DNA from 2 places in the Lutibacter holmesii genome. Region 2 is predicted to be linked to the other one. Evidence: riboswitches for the same ligand, from Rfam matches in the RefSeq annotation. Region 2 holds a riboswitch; the other holds the start of a gene.
The links. Region 2 has a riboswitch for cobalamin ahead of ACFQ5N_RS09390 (TonB-dependent receptor plug domain-containing protein). Riboswitches for the same ligand answer to the same signal wherever they lie in the genome.

Region 1 (10,263 bases), on a different contig from region 2:
ATCAAGAATATTAATTTTTTTGTCTTTATAAATAAAAGCCAAAACAGATGTAGCAACAGAAATACCACGCTGGCGTTCTATTTCCATAAAATCGGAAGTAGCACCTTTTTTAATTTTGTTATTTTTTACAGCACCCGCTTCTTGAATAGCACCACCAAAAAGTAATAATTTTTCGGTTAAGGTTGTTTTACCTGCATCAGGGTGTGAAATAATACCAAAAGTACGTCTACGTTGTATTTCGTCTAAAAAACTCATCTGTCAAATTTTGAGGTGCAAATATAGGTTTATTAGTTTAAAACTAATAAAGTTTGGAAGTTGAAAATTAAATTTAAAAAAGCTTTAAATTAAAAATATTTTCAATTTAAAGCTTTAGAATTTATGAGCTGAAAAATATTTTTAGACTAAAAAATATAGTTACCTGTAATACGCAACATATTTCCATCCATTCCATACTTATTATGAGCTACAGAACCTCCATAAGTAAATTTAAAATTTAATTTTGTTGAAAGATATACACCTAAAGTACCTCCAAGTTGAAAAGTACTAAGTCTCTCATTAAAATTAGCATTATCAATAGCTGTTGCTCCACCCGTAACGTAATAGCTGTCAAGTGAAACCCATAGCATTTGATTAATTGCTTGTGTTATATGGCTTTCTAGATTAAATGTTGGTTTTCGTTTTAATGTATCACCATCAGTAATATCATTGTTATTTGTATAAAATGAAACACTAGGTAATACTTCAAAAGATGTTACTTTTGATGTACCCCAGTTCAAAAATTTAATCATTGGAGCACCTAATTTTAATTCCCATCGGTTAGTTCCTATGTTAATAGCTTTTTCGGCATCATATTGCCCTATTGGAGCTCTAAAAGCTAGTTGTAAGTCTAAAATAAAATCGTATTTGGTTTTCATATATTCCTCAACATTAACAGCCGGTGCTCCTACAAGATTTAAAATACCCATTCCATAAAAATCTGCTAATCCAGAAGCTTTTCCTTGAAAATCATTATATCCACCTTCAGTATTTCCACCTGAGAAAAAACCAATAACGGCAGCAGTTCTACCTTTTAATTCAAAAGATTGAGTTAACATGATTCCATAAAGGTTTGTGTTAAAATCAGCATCAGCATTAATATAATTATTAGCTAATAATACTTGGTTAGAATTAATGTTAAAATATAAAGGCGTTGCAATTGTTGTTGCTTTAGGAACGGGCCAATATGCTCTAGATCCATCTGCTTGGGCAAATAATTGACTATTTGTACTAAAAATTAAAAGTACTAATAAGATAAAAGGAACAATTTTAGTGATTTTTAAGTTTTTCATAATTTTGGAATTTATGCTAAAATAAAAAATAAAGTTACTTAATTATAGAAAAAATACATAAACAATAATACTGTTAAACTATTCAACAATATTATTTTGTAAGTTTGTTACAATTCCAAAAAAAAAATGAAAGAAGAACAAGTAATACTAGTAAACGAAAACGATGAGCAAATTGGTTTAATGCCAAAAATGGAGGCGCACGAAAAAGCGGTGCTGCATAGAGCATTTTCAGTTTTTGTTTTTAATGATAAAAATGAACTAATGTTGCAACAACGTGCAGCAGAAAAATACCATTCTCCTTTGTTATGGGCAAATACGTGTTGTAGTCATCAACGCGATGGTGAAGCTAATTTAGCAGCAGGTAAAAGGCGTTTACAAGAAGAAATGGGTTTTGTTTGTGAGTTAGAAGAAAAAACATCATTTATTTATAAAGCACCGTTTGACAATGGTTTAACAGAACACGAATTAGATCATATTATGGTTGGTTTTTATAATGAAGATCCGGTTATAAATAAAGATGAAGTTGAAAGTTTTAAATGGATGAGTTTAGATGCTGTAAAAAAGGATATTGAAAAACAACCTGAAATTTACACAGCTTGGTTCAAAATTATTTTTGATAAATATTACGAATTTATAAACAAGTAATTGCAATGAAAGTAACTGTGAATAGAAAAGCACATTTTAATGCTGCGCATAGATTATATAATGCTGATTGGACTGATGCACGCAATGCAACTGTTTTTGGTAAGTGTGCAAATCCTAATTATCACGGGCACAATTATGATTTAATTGTAGCTGTTAAAGGTGAAATAAATCCTGAAACTGGCTTTGTAATGGATATGAAAATTTTAAAACAATTGATTGAAGTTGAAATTGAAGAAAAATTTGATCATAAAAATTTAAATGAAGAAGTTGAAGAGTTTAAAGATTTAAACCCAACTGCTGAAAATATTTCAGTTGTTATATGGAATAAACTACGCGCTAAAATTGATGAAAAGTTAGAATTGTCAATTACGCTATATGAAACACCTAGAAATTTTGTTACCTACACTGGTGAATAAAAAAACCTGCTAATTTATTAGCAGGTTTTTTTTATCTTATTTTTTTGGTATTTTACAAGTATTCAGCCCAAAAATTGAGTAAAGAGGGCAAATGCTAATTACACTTGTTAATAAAAATATTCCTCCGGCTACTAAAGCAATTACACCAATTGTTCCAGAAATAATACCTGTAAAATATAAAACTGAAATAATTATAGCTACCACTATTCTTATAAGTTTATCTGTAGTTCCCATGTTTTTGTTCATATCAAAAAGTTTTTAAGTTAATAATATTGCAAATATATGAGTCGTAAAAGAGTTGTGCAGTGACTATAGTCACCACTAGTCAATTATTTCAATATGATTGCTTTGCTGTTTTACTTTATTTTCAGCTTCTAACTTTTTTACAATTCGGCTAATTACTTCACGTGCAGTTCCAAGTTCATTAGCGATTTGACGATGAGAAATTTTTAAAGGATTTTTTTGAGTCATTTTTCTTTTCTCTACCAAATAATTGTAAACACGCACATCTAACTTATCAAATAATAAATGGTTGATGGTTTTTAGCAATTCAGTATAGCGAACATTGTATTGACTGTAAAATAATTGATTGAATGCCGGGTAACTTTTTAACCAATTAGGAATTAAATTGGCTGGTAATAACAATACTTTTGTAGCTTCTTCAGTAACGGCAAAAATTTCACTTGGTGTGTTTTTCAAACTTGCAGAAAAAGACATTACACAACTTTCCGAAGGTTTTATATAATAGAGTAGTAGTTCTTTATCTTCATATCTCGAAAAAACTTTAATAAGTCCTTCTAAAACAATTGGAATTACTTTAATAAACTGACCTTCTCTAACTAACTCGGTGTTTTTTTCAATAGAAACTATGGTAGAAGTGTTTTCAATTTCAGTTAGTAAATTGGGACTTAAAAAAGATAATTTTTTACGAATTACTTCTAAACTCATAATTACTACTCCTTTTTCTGTTTGTTCAATTCGTCTTGTAATTGGCGTCTTACTTTTTGTTCACGTTCTAAAGCTTTTTTTCTATGAGCTTCAAATTCTTCATCAAGCTCTTTTAAATCTAATTTAGCTTGTTTTGTTATGCTATTACTTTGTTTAAACTTTGAAATAAATAGTAACAGTAGTAATGCTAAAACTACAATTATAGAAAACATAATAGTTTTAAAAGTTCCTTTATTAATTTGCATTCCAAATAAAGAAATACTTTGAATTTCATTATTTAAGTTGTTAATAGAAACTTCTGAAGTATGAATAGCCAATTTAAGACTGTCTACAGATTTTTTTTGTGCACTTATTAATTTATTAGCACTGCTTATTTCTGTTTTAGATTTTGAAATAGAATCTGTAACATTTGATTTTAATTTTAGTAACCACGTTTTTTTAACAACTTTATATTCTTGATATTTATTAGAGTTTTTAATTAAATTATCAAATTGGTTATCTACAGAACCTGTATCTGTAAATTTTTTAACGGTTTGACCAAATGTTAATGAAACAGTTAATAGAAGCGTAACTAATAATATATTTTTAATTTTCATGTGTAGCGGGGTTATTTTATGTTTAGGTGTTTAACGTTGATTGCTTTTAGTTATTGTACAAAATAGTATGGGTTTATTTAAATCTATCGTCTGATTTAAAATTAGTTTTATCTAAATTTGTTTTGTTTGCCAGCCAACCTTTTTTTGTGTTAAATCGGTTATCAAAATCTTCAAAAAATGGTTTAATATCTAATAAAGGAGAATCGTTAATCATATCAACATGTAATACATGAATTTTATTATCAATTACACGTTCAATTTCAACTATAGAAAACCCTAATTTATTTGGTCTTTGAGGTGATCTAGTAGCAAAAATACCTTTAGATTCAGTATCCATAAACGGAACAACTTCAAGTTTTGGTTCATTAATTAAATGCAGGTGGTAAATTAAAATAATATGTGAAAAACCATCTATATTTTTTAATCCAGCCGTATAATTGCTATTTAATTCAATAGTTCCTTTAATATTTTTTGCACCCGTTGGTTGAATTGGCATATTCTCTGGTGTTAACCAAGGAGTTTTAATTTTTCCTATAATATCTAAATGAATACTTGTGTTGTTCATACCATTTTCTTTAAAACGCTAAATTACATAAATCAGTTATTTTATTTGATATATTAAAATATAAAAACGCAAATAAATTATACTTGTTCATAACTAGTTAATAAATACTAAACAGTCTTTTATTGTGATGTTTCTTTAAATTATAAATTTGAATAGAAATAGGTTCTACGCTAAATATAAATTTAGTTAGATTAAAAGGGAATTAAGTGAAAAACTTAAACTGTTCCCGCAGCTGTAAGCTCATTTTTTGTTTTACAAACTTTTGCCACTATCAACATTTATTAGATGGGAAGGCGTAAAACTAGAGTAAGTCAGAAGACCTGCCTTTTTTAGATATAACAATACTTTCGGGAAAAAAGTTAAGGGTATATTTCTTTAAGAAATTACATGTAATTAATTAAAAAAGTTTGCTGGTTTTTACCATCATTAATTTGTGTTATTCATATGTTATTATGAATTATTCAGAAATAGAAATTGTTTTGCAAGAAGTACCAGGAGAAATAAGTATTTGTTTTTCCATAACTGGTTGTGGTGTTCAATGTAAAGGCTGCCATTCTTCATTTTTATGGAATAAACATAATGGTACAAAATTAACTGAAGAAGTGTACAAAAGCATTTTAACAAAATACAATGGTTTTGCAAGCTGTGTGTTGTTTATGGGAGGTGAATGGTGTTTAAATGAGTTAACAAACTATTTTAAAATAGCCAAAAATTTAGGTTTTAAAACGTGTTTATATACTGGTGAAACAGAAATTCCTAAAAAATTAAAAGTAGAATTAACGTATTTAAAAACAGGTCCTTGGGTTGAAAGTCTTGGAGGCTTAAATTCTAAAAAAACCAATCAAAAATTTATAGAAGTACAAACCAATCAAATATTGAATCATTTATTTTTAAAAAACTAAACTATGTTAAGATTATCAGAAGAACAAATTACCAAAAAAATTAATTTTATTGAAAACTATATTACATCAAACAATGCCGCAGATGGGTCTGTAATGGATGCTAATGCCAATGTTTCTTCAAAAAATATAGCAACTATGGAGGCTGAATTAAATAAAGATATTAATATTCAGGTAAATAGAAAGTTGGTTAAAAACAAAATAAATGAATTATTTGGCGCCGAGTTGGCGGAAGAATATATTAGACAATTAGAAGCTCATGAAATTTATGTACATGATGAAACTTCATTAAAACCTTATTGCGTATCAATAAGTATGTATCCTTTTTTGTTTGATGGTTTAACAAAATTAGGTGGAGAAAGTAGAGCGCCTCAGCATTTAGAAAGCTTTTGTGGAGAGTTTGTTAATTTAGTGTTTGCCGTGAGTTCGCAATTTGCAGGTGCGTTAGCAACAGTTGAGTTTTTGCTATATTTTGATTATTTCGCACGAAAAGATTACGGCGATAATTATTTAGAAACCAATAAAAAAATTGTTGCAAATCATTTACAGCATGCAGTTTATGCAATTAATCAACCAGCGGCAGCGCGCGGATATCAATCGGTTTTTTGGAATGTTTCTTTATATGATGAATTTTATTTTAACAGTATGTTTGGTGACTTTGTTTTTCCTGATTTGACAAAACCAAATTGGGAAAGCTTAAAAACATTTCAACAATTTTTCATGAAATGGTTCAATGCAGAAAGAGAAAAAGCTGTGTTAACATTTCCTGTTGTTACGGCTGCCATGTTGGTGAAAGATGGAAAACCAAGAGATACTAATTTTGCAAATATGTGTGCCGAAGAATTGAGCGAAGGCAATTCTTTTTTTATATACCAATCTAAAAGTGCTGATAGTTTAGCTTCTTGTTGTAGGCTAAGAAACGAAATTAGTGACAATACATTTAGTTATTCATTAGGAGCTGGTGGTGTGGCAACAGGCTCAATTAATGTAATTACATTAAATATGAACCGACTTGTACAGCAGGGGAAAGATTTAAAAACTGAAATTACTAAAATTCAAAAATATCAAGTTGCGTATCGTAAATTAATTGAGCAATATGAAAATGCTGGTATGTTACCTGTGTATAAGGCTGGTTTTATTGCATTAGATAAACAATTTTTAACAATTGGAATTAATGGAATGGTGGAAGCTGCTGAAAGTCAGGGAATAAAAGTTGAAAATAGCAAAGCATATAAAACGTTTGTTACCAATTATTTGAAGGTTATTTATAATGCAAATAAAGAAGCAAAAAAAGAGTATGGTTATATGTTTAATACAGAGTTTGTTCCTGCAGAAAATTTAGGTGTAAAAAATGCAAAATGGGATAGTGAAGACGGATTTATTGTACCTAGAGATTGTTACAATTCTTATTTTTATGCAGTTGAAGACGATTCAATAAATAGTTTAGATAAAATAATGTTGCACGGTGAGGAAGTTATACAATATTTAGATGGAGGTTCTGCCTTGCATTTAAATCTGGCCGAAGCTCCAAATAAAGAAGGTTTTTTAAAGTTAATAGATGCGGCAGCATTGGCAGGTTGTAATTATTTCTGTTTTAATATTAAAGTAACTATTTGCAATGGTTGTAATCATATTGATAAAAAAACCTTACAAAAATGCAGCAAATGTGGATCTACAAATGTTGATTATGGTACAAGAGTAATTGGGTATTTAAAAAGAGTTTCTAATTTTAGTTCATCCCGTCAAAAAGAGCATAACCAACGTTTTTACCATATTGAAGGTCAAAAAAAATCAAAAAATGGCATTCAAGAAAAAAGAATAGAAAAACTACAACATCATTTTCAAGAGCAAAAAAATGAAAAATTTGTTTAAAAATTAGTAGGCTGTTAATTTAAAAGTACAGCCTACTAATAAATTTAATTATGATGCTTTTTTAATGGTTTCTTTTAATTGAAATTTAAAAACAGCTTTACAAATAACAGGTGTAAGTTTAGCATCTTTTCTTAGAACAACAATCGCAATTTGAAGCTCTGATTGATTTAATTTTTTGATGTTTGATTGAATAAGCAATTTATCGTTTAAAAATGCATTTTCTAAAATCTCTAATTGATATAACTTAGGATTAAGAGTTGTAATATCAGGATTTTTTAAAATAATAGCAGTTACAAAACGTTCCATTTTTTTGTAGAGTACATTTGGAAGTAAAGCTTTGCTATTATTTATATCATTTTTAGATACTGTGAAGTTTTTTTCTGGGTTTGTGGTTGTGAATTGTATAGTTTTCATAATTTTTTTAATTTAAGTGTTTATTCTCAAGGGTATGGGTATGCTAGTATTTGTACTGTTTAATGTGGCTAAACGTTTGTATAATTTACAAATGGATTGGTAGACTTGTTGTGATAGCATAAAATGTTTCATAATTGTTTTGTTTAAAAATTAATATTAAAAATTGATATAAAAAAAAGGTGCTTTTTGTTTAAAAAGCACCTTTTATATTTGTTATAATTATTAGTTTATTTCCTAAAATTATTGAAAGTGCTTTTTTTAGCATATACATATTGTTGTTTAAAATTACGCATAGCATAAAGTGTACAAATGGACTGAATGGCCAATTTGACTTGATTTATAGCTGTATGTGTAATAAATACTTTCATAATTTGGTATAAAAATAATAATATTATTTAGAAAATGCATGTTTTTTAATATTTTTTTATGTGATATGCTTGTTTTGTTAAATTAATCATAAAATAAGTGATATTGTATTTTGAAATATTAACAAATTGATAAGTTGAAAAGAAAAAAATAAAACAATTAATAGGTCAATTTCTTGTACCTTTGCACTTATTATAAAATCAATAAATTATGGCAAGTATAAAAAACTTAAAGAAAGATATTAATTACGTATTAGGAGACATTATTGAAGAGTGTTATGCTTGGGAATTATTGAACCCAAAAGCTGATACTGCAGCGTGTGAAAAAATTATTGATGATGCTATTGAAGGTTTTGATACATTAATAGATATGATACATTTGAAAAATGTTGAAAACAAAAAAGCACATTTCAAAAACATTGAAGCTTCACTTGAAGCTAAAGCGGTTGAACTAATTTCAAGAGTTAATAAGTTATAATAGAATTTTTTGTGTACGAATGTTAAAGTTATGTTTTTTTTGTATCTTTAAAACACTAAAAACCCTATGAATTACGTTCATATTATATAACAAAAAGTTTATACCCTATGGCAAGAGAAATGTTTGAGTATACTAAAACAGTCCTCAAGAAAGTTAGTTTTAATACTGAATTATTTACAAAAGAATTAGAGAAAGCAGTTAATAGGTTATTACCATTTGAAATTAAAGAATTATACATTTGGTTACAAGAGTTCACGTATAACAAACCTGAACTTTATCCATGTTTAGCAGTAATATCTAATAAAAAATAAAAAAAAGGAGCTTTAAGCTCCTTTTTTTTGTAGTATAGGACTAATTATTTTAACATCATTAAATGCAATTATACCACGTACAATACTATCAATAGTATTTTTCAAAGTTTCTATTAAATGTATTTTTAATTGAGATTTATGGTAAATAATACTTACTTCTCTTGCAGGAACAGGTTCTTGAAATTGACGTATGTACATATTATCTTTTTCATTTATATCTAAGGTTTGTAAAAAAGGAAGTAATGTCATTCCTAAACCTTCTTTTGATAATTTTATTAAGGTATCAAAACTTCCGCTATGTAATTGAAAGTGTTGATTTGTTCTTCCAACGGTTGTGCATAAATTAATAACACTTTCTTTAAAACAATGCCCATCTTCTAATAATAAAATGTCTTCAATATTTAAATCATTAACATTTATATTTTTGTTTTCAAATAAACGATGCTCTTTAGGTACAAAACCTACAAAAGGCTCATAATACAATACTCTTTCTTTAATCGATTCATTTTCTAAAGGAGTTGCAGCAATGGCAACATCAATATGACCGTCAGATAATTTTTTAATACAATCTTCAGTGGTTAATTCTTCAATTTTTAAATTTACCTTAGGGTATTTTTTAATGAATGTTTTTAAAAATAACGGTAATAATGTTGGCATAATGGTAGGAATTATACCTAATTTAAAATCGCCGCCAATAAATCCTTTTTGTTGTTCAACAATGTCAGTTATTCTATTGCTTTCATCAACAATAATTTTGGCTTGTTCAATAATTTTTGAACCAATTTCAGTTAACTGAATAGGTTTTTTATTCCTATTAAAAATTTTGGTATCCAATTCATCTTCTAATTTTTGAATTTGCATACTTAATGTGGGCTGTGTAACAAAACAATGTTCTGATGCAGTGGTGAAATTTCTATATTCTGCAACAGCTAAAACATATTTCAATTGTGTGATAGTCATAACTATAAATTTTACCGATAAAGATATTAAAACTATCAATTACAATTATAATTATTTACTCTTTTTTTTAAGGAAATTTGTATTAGAAATAAAAACAAAATTATATACATAAAATTATAACATTATGAGTACTACAATAATAGGATTAAACACAAAACAAGCAGAAAATTTATCAGTTAGTTTAAATGAATTATTATCAAATTTTCAAGTTTATTACCAGAATTTGAGAGGTTTACATTGGAATATTAAAGGGAAATCTTTTTTTGAATTACATGTGAAGTTTGAAGAGTTTTATACAGATTCTCAAGAAAAAATTGATTTAATAGCAGAGCGTATTTTAACTTTAGGAGGTACACCTTTGCATACTTTTTCAGATTATAGCGAACTTGCAAAAGTTCCTGTAGGGAAAAATGTGACAAATGATGTTGAAGGAGTTACTTTAGTTGTAAATTCTTTGTCTGAATTA
Region 2 (10,263 bases):
CGTACGGATATAAATATAAAATAAATGCAGCTAAACATCTGCTTACACTATGCCCAGCAATAATTGTAATAATTAATTGGTTGCTAATTTCAAAAAGAGAAAAAAGTTTTAATGTAAATAAACATATTAAACCAACTATACCATAGGTTCCAACTAATGAATCCTTCATTATAGCAAGTATTTTATCTTTGGTCCAACCGCCTCCAAAACCATCACAAACATCAGCAAAGCCATCTTCATGAAATGCTCCAGTAATCCAAATTGTTGAAACATAACTTAGTAAAATTGATATGTTTAGCGGTAAAATATATGAAGCTACCCAAAACACTAAAGCCCCAAAACAACCAACAATTACACCAATCATAGAAAAATACTTAGTGCACTTTTGAAGTATATCTCCAGAATGATCTATCCATTTTGGACACGGAATTCGTGTAAAAAACATAATAGCTGTTAAGAAAATAGTTAACTCTTTTTTCATGTTATATTATTCAACAATATTAGCTACACCAGCACTTTCAAAACTTGCCATTTGATTTATAAAATATTCAGCAGATTGAATTATTGGATAGGCAATTGCAGCACCAGTACCTTCACCTAAGCGTAAACCAAGGTGTAAAATTGGGGTAGCATTTAAAAAGTCTAGCATTTTAATATGTCCTTGTTCATTTGAAACATGTGAAAATAAACAGTAATCTAATACATTCTTATTAAGCTCTTGTGCTATTAAAAGGGAAGAAGTGGCAATAAAACCATCAATAATTAAAGTCATTTTTAATTCAGCAGCTTTTAGCATAGCACCAGTCATCATTGCAATTTCAAACCCTCCAAAATTTTGTAAATTTTCAAGTGCATTTTCACTTATTCCGTGGAAATTTTGAACTTTGGTTAATATTGAAATTTTATTTGCTAATCCCTCATCAGTAAGGCCAGCTCCTTTACCAATGCAAGTTTCAATAGATTGTTTTGTAGTAGCACTCATTAATAAAGAAGCAGAAGAAGTATTTCCTATTCCCATTTCTCCAAATGAAATTATATTACTACCATTAGCATATTTTTCAGAAACTATTTCACTAGCAATTTTAAAAGCTTGTTCGCATTGCACTTTTGTCATTGCTGGCTCTTTTGAGTAGTCTTTAGTTCCTTTTGCTATTTTTGCATTAATTAAAGCGTCGCTGTTCTCAAAATCGTAATTTACACCGGCGTCAATTACGCTTAAATCAAAGCCATGTTGTTTACAAAAAACATTAATTCCAGCGCCACCTTCTAAAAAGTTAAATACCATTTGAGGTGTTACTTCTTGCGGACAAGAACTAACAGGGTAATTGTTTACAATACCGTGATCACCTGCAAAAACCAGCATTGCTGGTTTGTTTAATTTTGGAGATAATGTGTTTTGAATTAAACATAATTTTTGGGCTATAATTTCTAATGTTCCTAACGAGCCTAACGGCTTTGTTTTATTGTTTATTTTATGCGTAATTTCTTTAAGAAATTTTTTGTTAGTTGGGGTAATTTTAAATGTATTCATAGGGGTGTATTATTTTAAAGTAAGTGGAAGTCCTGAGACCATAAAAACTGCTTTATCTGCTATTTTAGCAATACGTTGATTTGTCCAACCTTGTAATTCTGTAAATTTTCTAGCCATTTGTGTTTGTGCATGAACACCCATTCCAATTTCATTTGAAATAATAATAATTTCACTTTCTAGTTTTGATAAATTTTCAATTTCAATTGATGCTAATTCTAATGCTTTTTCAACATTGTATTCAGAGTCAAAATATAAATTTGTTAACCATAAAGTAACACAATCAATAACAACAACTGAATTCTTTGGGATTACTCTTGAAATTTCTTTCTCTTCTTCAATTGTTGTCCAACGATCATCTCTATCATTTTTATGACGTTCAACTCTTTTTTCAAAATCGTTATCCCAAATTCTAGAGGTTGCCAAATAATAAGGAGAATTGCTTAAACTCTCTGCTAATTTCTGAGCATAGCTGCTTTTACCAGATCTTTCTCCACCAGTTATATAATGTATCATAGAGTTTAAATTTTTAGCAAATGTAATATTATTATGAAATAATGATACTAATTAATCTTATTTAATTACTTTTGCAGCCGATTATGGTTCTCGGTTTTATTTTACATAAAACGAGTTAAAAGGGAATTCGGTTAAAGTCCGAAGCTGTTCCCGCAACTGTATGCTTAGTCGATGAAATCGATGGTTGTTATTAAACTTAAACCACTGTTAATAAACGGGAAGGTAAATAACAATACGTAAGCCAGGAGACCTGCCACAATCTAATTAATTAAAACTTTCGGGAGAAAGGTTATTATGATGAGATATATTTTATTTGTATTTATTTTATTAATTGGAAGCAAATCTTTTGCACAACTTGATAGTGTTCAAACTTTAAAGGTTGTAAACTTGAGTACAGTAAAATTACAAAAACTGTCTAAAGGGTATAAGGTTTTAGTGCTTTCAGATTCAGTAATTTTAAAAAACACCGAGTCATTTACAAGCTTATTACGTTTTAATACGCCAATTTATATAAAAGAATATGGAGCTGGCGGAACAAGTACTGCAAGTTTTAGAGGAACAAGTGCTTCAAACACAGCAGTTATTTGGAACGGTATTAATATAAATTCCATTAACAATGGGCAAACAGGATTTAACGCTTTAACAGTTAATTTGTTTGATAATATTAATGTTAGAAGTGGTGGTGGTAGTATTGAATTTGGTTCAGGTGCAATTGGAGGAACAATTCATTTAAATGATCAATTAAGTTTTGGAAAACATTTTGATAATCAGGTTGTAACTTCGTTAGGGAGTTATAATACCTACAATAGTTTGTATAAGGTTTCATATGGGAATGAAAGTATAGCTGCTAAATTTGGAGTGTCTTTTAATCAATCTGAAAATGATTATGATTGGTTGGGAACAGATGGATTGAAAAATGAAAATGGCGCTTATGAAAATTTAAGTTTTAATTTAGGTTTTGCTTATAAACTGAATAACTTTAGTAAGTTTAGTGTGTTTTCATCTAAATTTAATGGGGATCGCGAATTTTCAGGTACGTTACCTAATCCTTCCGCAGCTAAAGAAAAATATAAAGATTATAATTTTAGAAATTTAATAGCATACAATTTTCATAAAAATGAATTTACTCACGCTATTAAATTTGCATATTTAACTCAAGAGTATAGATATTTTGTAGATAAAAATGTAAACGCTTACAATTATGGTAAGTCAAAAACATATTTATTAAAGTACAATTTTAACTATCAAATCTCACAACATTCAAGTATTGAAAGTGTTACAGAACTAGAATCGGTTTTTGGAAGTACTGATGAAATTAGAGAGCAAAATAGAAAACAATTTTCGCAATTCTTTATTTACAATCTTAGTTTTGAGAATATAGTTTCCATAAATGCGAAGATTAGAAAAGATTTTAATTCAGATTATAAAATTCCGTTAATATTTGCATTGGGAGCCGAAATTAACTTGTTGAAAAATACAATTGCAAGAGTTAATGGATCAAAAAATTATAGAGTACCAACATATAACGATTTGTATTGGCCTGCGTTGGGTAATTTAGATTTAATTCCTGAATCTTCATTACAAGGTGACTTTGGTGTTACCTATAAATCAAATACGGTTAAATTTGATATAGGTGCTTTTTATATAAAGTCAAGTGATAAAATAGTTTGGACTCCTGGTGGTGATCCTGATAGACCAGGTATTTGGACACCAATTAACGTTGCAGAAGCTTTAAATAAAGGTGTAGAGTTTACAGCAGCTATAAACAAAGCAATACATAAACATCTTTTTAATTTCAATTTAAATTATAGTTACACCATTGCAAAAGATAAAAGTACTAATAACTATTTAACCTACGTGCCTAAGCATTTAGCTAATGGAAGTTTAGGATATTCTTACAAAAGGTTTAGTGCTTTTTACCAACACTTATTTACAGGTGAAGTATATACAACTACAGATAATTTAGATACTTACACTGTACCATATTACAATGTAGGAAATGCAGGTGTAAACTATAACATTATAAAATCAAATAACAAACAATTAGGTTTAGGAGTAAAAGTAAATAATGTATTTAATAAAGAATACGAAGTTTTACCTAGTAGACCAATGCCTAATAGAAATTTTAATATAAACATAAACTTTAAATTTTAAATTATGAAAATCAGTAAATTTTTACTTAGCATATTTTTACTAAGTGTATTATTCGTGTCGTGTGATGATGATGACGAGCCACAATTACCAAAAGGTGATTATGAAAACGGTATTATTATAAGTGGTGAAGGAGTAGCAACAGGATCTGTTTATTTTGTGTCAGATGACTATGTTACTACAGAAAGTTTAATTTATAAAAATGTAAATGGAGCAGATTTAGGGGTGTATTTACAATCAATTTCTTTTGATGATGATTACGCTTACATTATTGTTGACAATCAAAATACCATAGTTGTTGTAGATAGATATACTTTTGAATATGTTGGGGAAATTACAACAGATCTAATTTTGCCAAGATATATGGTAATTGAAGATGGAATTGGATATGCAACTAACTGGGGAAGTACATATGATGCTACAGATGATTTTGTTGCTGTAATAGACTTAGATGCTTTTGAAGTTACAAGTACAATTCCTGTAGGAAATGGTCCAGAGCGTATTGTTGAAGAAAACGGAAAATTATATGTTTCTCATAAAGGAGCTTGGTCAACAAATAATATTGTAACTGTTATTGATATTGATACACAAGCAACATCTGAAATTACAGTTGGAGATAATCCAGATGAGTTATTTGTTAATAATTCTGGAGATCTAGTTGTTTTGTCTGAAGGAAGAACAATTTATGATGAGAATTGGAATTGGCTTGGTCAAACTGATGCTGTAATTACAACTATAGATACTAATAGTGATACTGTTTCATCAGAATTAGCATTTCCTAGTGGTTCAAATCCAAGTTTAATGGTAGAAGATGATTCATATATTTATTATAATTTAGGAAGTAGCATTTATAAAATGGATGTTTCAGCAACAAGTTTACCTACTACTGCATTGTTAGAAACGGAAGCAGCTTACTTATATGGTCTTGAAGTAGAAGATGATAGTGTATATACTTTAGATGCTAATTTTAGTGGTGAAAGTAAAATGAATGTATTTAGTCTTTCTACTGGAGCAAAAACAAATACTACTGCTGCACCAGTTGGGGCATCAAAAATTTATTTTAATTAGAATTAGTTAAAATATAATAAAAACAATAGCCTAATTTTATTAATAAGATTAGGCTATTTTTTCACATCAAATATTTGTAATTATAATGAAGCAGCATAAAGCAATTTTTAATTGGAGTGGAGGTAAAGACAGCGCCTTGGCATTGTATCATATTTTGAATGATGAGAAATTTGATGTTACACAATTGGTAACTACAGTAAACTCAAAGTTCAATAGAATTTCTATGCACGGTGTTAGAAATGAGTTGTTAACTGCGCAAGGAAAAGAAATAGGGTTGCCAATACAACGAATTTTGTTGCCTGAAACTCCTTCAATGGAAGATTACGATGCTATTATGAAAAGGCAACTTATTGAAATTAATAAACAAAAAATTACGCATAGCATTTTTGGTGATATTTTTTTGGAAGATTTACGTACGTACCGTGAAACGCGATTAAAAGAAGTTGGCTTGCAAGGTTATTTTCCGCTATGGAAACGTAATACAACTGAACTTGTAAACGAATTTATAGATTTAGGATTTAAAACAATGATTGTTTGTTGTAAGGCTGAACTTTTAGGAAGTGAATTTACAGGTAGAGTTATAGATAAAGAATTATTAAAAGATTTGCCTAAAAATGTAGACCCTTGTGGAGAAAATGGAGAGTTTCATACTTTTGTTTTTGATGGTCCTATATTTAAAAATCCAATTCAATTTAAAATTGGTGAAAAAACGTATAAAGAATATGAAATTTCAAAAGATGATAATTCAAAAAAAGAATCTGGTTTTCATTTTTGCGATTTAATTCCTGTTTAGAGGATTAAATAATATTTTTCACTTCGTTTTTAATAAAAGCTAAAGCTGTAGTACTTGGTGGAGCTACATCAACCATTTTTTTCAAAATAGCCTCTCTTAAATCTTGAGCAGTTAAAATATTTTCAAGTTGGCTAGTTTTACTTATTAATTGTAGTGTGGTATTTTTTGAAGCAACAATTACGTTCCAACATTCATCACTTATATAAATTTGTTGTGCTAAATTATGTTCAAATTCTTGCTCAATATTATTCATAATACTTATTGCATAGGCGTTTTTATCATTATTTACAGAGGTAATTCTAATTAATAAGCTAGAAGGGTTTATACGTTCTAAAAACAATGTCATTCGTTCATAAGCTTGCAATTTTATTGGTAAAGCCTGCTTTTGATTTTCTTTTAAAAGCCCCAATTTTAATTTGCGTTCTTCATTTTTAGTATGTGTTACAAAAAAATAATAGGCTACTAAACCAGTAATAACTGATGGTATTGTATAACTAAGTAATTCAAGTATTCTATCTAAATCCATTCTTTTCTTATCATTTTATGAGTCAAATTTAGACTTTGTTATTGAATATTCACAATATAATTTAGTTATTATAAAGTAAGTAATGTCGCAAATATTACTGAGTAACTATTGTTACAATTCAAAACTAAATTACTGACAATTATCAGTAATTATATTTATTAAACAGCCTAATTTTAATATCTAAACAAACATAAATTAAACCAAACAAACAATTATGAAAAATTTATTAAAAATAATGGTAATGCTGTTTACAGCAGCAACTTTTGCACAAGCCGGGCATATTATGCAAGGTGTTGGGGCTGTTAACATGTCAATGGGTGGTGCAGCTACAGCAATGCCTTTAGATATTAGTGGAGCCATACAATGGAACCCTGCAACTTTATCTGCTTTTGAAGGAAAAATATTAGATTTTAGTGTTGGAGCATTTTCTTCATCACCAGAGTTAAGTTCAAGCGTTCCCGCAGGAATGATGTTTACCGGATCTCCAGCTGTTTCAGGTGTAACAGAAGATGATAGAGGAATATCACCTATGCCAGCACTTGCTTTTGTGTACGGAAAAGAAGGAAGTAAAAGTACATTTGGTATTTCTGCTTTTGGTATTAGCGGTTTTGGAGTTACATTTCCTCAAGAAACAAATTTACCAATGGATGCAGAGGGCAATCCAAATGCATCTTGGAATCCAAATGATTCAAACCCTATTAGTTACCCTCAAAATATGAGTGGTTTTGGACATATAGAATCTGATTATATGCTATTACAGGTTTCATTATCTTGGTCATATGAAATATTGAAAGGATTGTCTTTAGGTATTCAACCCAATATTAATTATGCGTCATTAGAATTAGCGCCAAGTCCTATTTCTTCACCAAGTATGACGTTAGGTTATCCAAACAGTGATAAAGCTACAGCAGTTGGTTTTGGAGCACAATTTGGATTGTATTATGCTTCAGAAGGAGGAGTTAATATTGGAGCTTCTTATAAAACAGCACAATCTTTTAGTGACTTTGAATTCAACAATACTTATTTAGATGGTTCTGCAGCTCCTGATACAAATTTCAATATGGATTATCCTGCAATTTTATCTTTTGGTGTTGGATATTCAACAAATGTTTTTGATATAGCTTTTGATTACAGAAATGTAGATTATACAAATACAAATGGTTTTGCTGATAAAGGTTGGACACAAACTGGTTCAGTACAAGGTTTTGGTTGGAATGATGTGCATATTTTTTCGGCAGGTTTCCAATTAAAACTAATTAATAAATTACCTTTAAGATTTGGGTATACGCATAGTACAAATCCAATTGAAGATGAATTAGCGTTCTTTTCAATTCCAGCAACTGCGGTTATTAAAAATGCTGTACAATTTGGTTTAGGATATGAATTTAGTGATAATTTTAAATTAAATGGTGTGTACCATTATGGAACAAGTGGTGGATCAACTTCAGGAAATTTATTAAATCCTTTATTGGCTTCATCAACAAATCCTTACGGAGCAATTCCTGTTACATCTGTAGGTTATAAAATGAACACTAGTATGATTATGTTGGGCTTGTCTTACAATTTTGCTAAATAATTTTTAAAATAATATGTAAAAAGCGGTTTCAAATGAAACCGCTTTTTTTATGTCCTTTTTCAAAAGTTTATTTATTATTGTGTTTAATACTTGTTACGTTTTACTGTTTGTGAATCACCAACTGAAATAAGATATTTAACAAAAACTTGTAGATAACTTTTATTGCTAAACTTAATTTGGAATAGTACATTTGAATTTTTAAAGACTTCCTGTGGATAATTACTTAGACAATCTTAACGAATCTCAAAGAGAAGCCGTTGTTCATAAAGACGGCCCAATGATAATAATTGCCGGTGCTGGTTCAGGTAAAACACGTGTTTTAACCTATAGAATTGCTCATTTAATGAATAAAGGTGTTGATGCTTTTAACATACTTTCATTAACCTTTACCAATAAAGCAGCACGTGAAATGAAAGAGCGTATTGGAACTGTTGTTGGTACTTCTGAAGCAAAAAATTTGTGGATGGGAACTTTTCACTCTGTATTTGCAAGAATTTTACGATCTGAAGGGCATCATTTAGGTTTTCCTTCAAATTTCACTATTTATGACTCACAAGATTCAGTCCGTTTAATTACTTCTATTATAAAAGAAATGGGCTTGGACAAAGATGTTTATAAAGCAAAACAAATTTTAGGAAGAATTTCATCATTTAAAAATAGTTTAATCACAGTAAAAGCGTATTACAACAATCCAGAGTTGATGGAAGCTGATAAAATGGCACAACGTCCAAAAATTGGTGAAATTTATCAACAATATGTTGACCGTTGTTTTAAATCAGGTTCAATGGATTTTGATGATTTATTGTTGAGAACCAATCAGTTACTAACGCAATTCCCAGCAGTTTTAGCCAAATATCAAGACAGGTTTAAATATATTTTGGTTGATGAGTATCAAGATACCAATCATTCTCAATATTTAATTGTTAGAGCATTAGCTGATAGATTTCAAAATATTTGCGTTGTAGGCGATGATTCACAAAGTATTTATGCCTTTCGTGGTGCAAATATTCAAAATATTTTAAATTTTCAGAAGAACTATGACAATGTTAAGATTTTTAAATTAGAACAAAATTATAGATCGTCTAATAATATTGTTGAAGCAGCAAATAGTGTTATTGAAAAAAATAAAACCAAATTAGATAAAGAAGTTTGGACAGATAATAGTGATGGTGAGAAAATAAAAGTAATGCGCACCATTAATGAAATTAAAGAAGGTAGGTTTGTTGCAGATTCTATTTTTGAAAATAAAATGAACAACCAACTTCAAAATTCTGATTTTGCAATTTTATATCGTACCAATTCACAATCTAGAGCAATTGAAGATGCTTTACGTGAAAAAAATATTGAGTATGTTATTTTTGGTGGACTTTCATTTTACCAAAGAAAAGAAATTAAAGATACGCTTTCATATTTAAGGTTATTAATTAATCCAAATGATGAAGAAGCATTAAAACGTGTAATTAATTATCCGTTAAGAGGAATTGGCGCTTCCACAGTAGATAAACTATCAGTAGCAGCAAATCATTACAAAAAATCAATTTTTGAAATTATTTGTAATTTAAATAAAACTGATATCAATTTAAATGCTGGAGTACGTACAAAATTAAACAATTTTGCAACTATGATTCAGCACTTTAAAATTGAAGCTGAAACAAAAGATGCTTATGAAGTTGCAGATTTTGTAGTGAAACAAACCAGATTGGTTAAAGATTTAGAAAAAGATGGCACGCCAGAAGGCGTTAGTAGAGTAGAAAATATTCAAGAATTATTAAATGCCATAAAAAACTTTACAGTTGAACAAAAAGAAAAAGGAGAAGATGCTTCTTTGGCATTTTTTCTTGAAGATGCTGCTTTAGCTTCAGATTTGGATAAAGCTTCAAAGGATGATACACCAAAAGTATCACTATTAACCATTCACCTTTCAAAAGGGTTAGAGTTTCCGTATGTATATATTGTTGGGTTAGAAGAAAATTTATTTCCTTCAGCAATGAGTATGAATACAAGAAGTGAACTTGAGGAAGAACGTCGTTTGTTTTATGTAGCTTTAACAAGAGCTGAAAAACAAGCGTATTTATGTCACGCTCAAATGCGTTATCGCTGGGGTA

Region 1: linked by a shared signal. The riboswitch ahead of nrdG (anaerobic ribonucleoside-triphosphate reductase activating protein) and the one ahead of ACFQ5N_RS09390 (TonB-dependent receptor plug domain-containing protein) in region 2 are both predicted to bind cobalamin.

The regions. Positions count from the first base shown of each region.
Region 1 is NZ_JBHTMV010000002.1:89,165-99,427, reverse strand. Features, by position in the region: gene ACFQ5N_RS01620 (peptide chain release factor 3) at 1-255, opposite strand, end outside; gene ACFQ5N_RS01615 (transporter) at 402-1,328, opposite strand; gene idi (isopentenyl-diphosphate Delta-isomerase) at 1,455-1,973, shown strand; gene ACFQ5N_RS01605 (6-pyruvoyl trahydropterin synthase family protein) at 1,979-2,389, shown strand; gene ACFQ5N_RS01600 (YgaP family membrane protein) at 2,426-2,635, opposite strand; gene ACFQ5N_RS01595 (Crp/Fnr family transcriptional regulator) at 2,711-3,337, opposite strand; gene ACFQ5N_RS01590 (hypothetical protein) at 3,343-3,933, opposite strand; gene tsaA (tRNA (N6-threonylcarbamoyladenosine(37)-N6)-methyltransferase TrmO) at 4,007-4,498, opposite strand; cobalamin riboswitch at 4,642-4,840, shown strand; gene nrdG (anaerobic ribonucleoside-triphosphate reductase activating protein) at 4,951-5,400, shown strand; gene nrdD (anaerobic ribonucleoside-triphosphate reductase) at 5,404-7,269, shown strand; gene ACFQ5N_RS01570 (hypothetical protein) at 7,318-7,683, opposite strand; gene ACFQ5N_RS01565 (hypothetical protein) at 8,260-8,526, shown strand; gene ACFQ5N_RS01560 (hypothetical protein) at 8,634-8,837, shown strand; gene ACFQ5N_RS01555 (LysR substrate-binding domain-containing protein) at 8,850-9,797, opposite strand; gene ACFQ5N_RS01550 (Dps family protein) at 9,922-10,263, shown strand, end outside.
Region 2 is NZ_JBHTMV010000004.1:233,827-244,089, reverse strand. Features, by position in the region: gene cobS (adenosylcobinamide-GDP ribazoletransferase) at 1-481, opposite strand, end outside; gene cobT (nicotinate-nucleotide--dimethylbenzimidazole phosphoribosyltransferase) at 488-1,531, opposite strand; gene cobU (bifunctional adenosylcobinamide kinase/adenosylcobinamide-phosphate guanylyltransferase) at 1,541-2,044, opposite strand; cobalamin riboswitch at 2,112-2,316, shown strand; gene ACFQ5N_RS09390 (TonB-dependent receptor plug domain-containing protein) at 2,339-4,198, shown strand; gene ACFQ5N_RS09385 (YncE family protein) at 4,202-5,263, shown strand; gene ACFQ5N_RS09380 (Dph6-related ATP pyrophosphatase) at 5,349-6,056, shown strand; gene ACFQ5N_RS09375 (DUF7935 family protein) at 6,061-6,582, opposite strand; gene ACFQ5N_RS09370 (OmpP1/FadL family transporter) at 6,797-8,158, shown strand; gene ACFQ5N_RS09365 (ATP-dependent helicase) at 8,370-10,263, shown strand, end outside.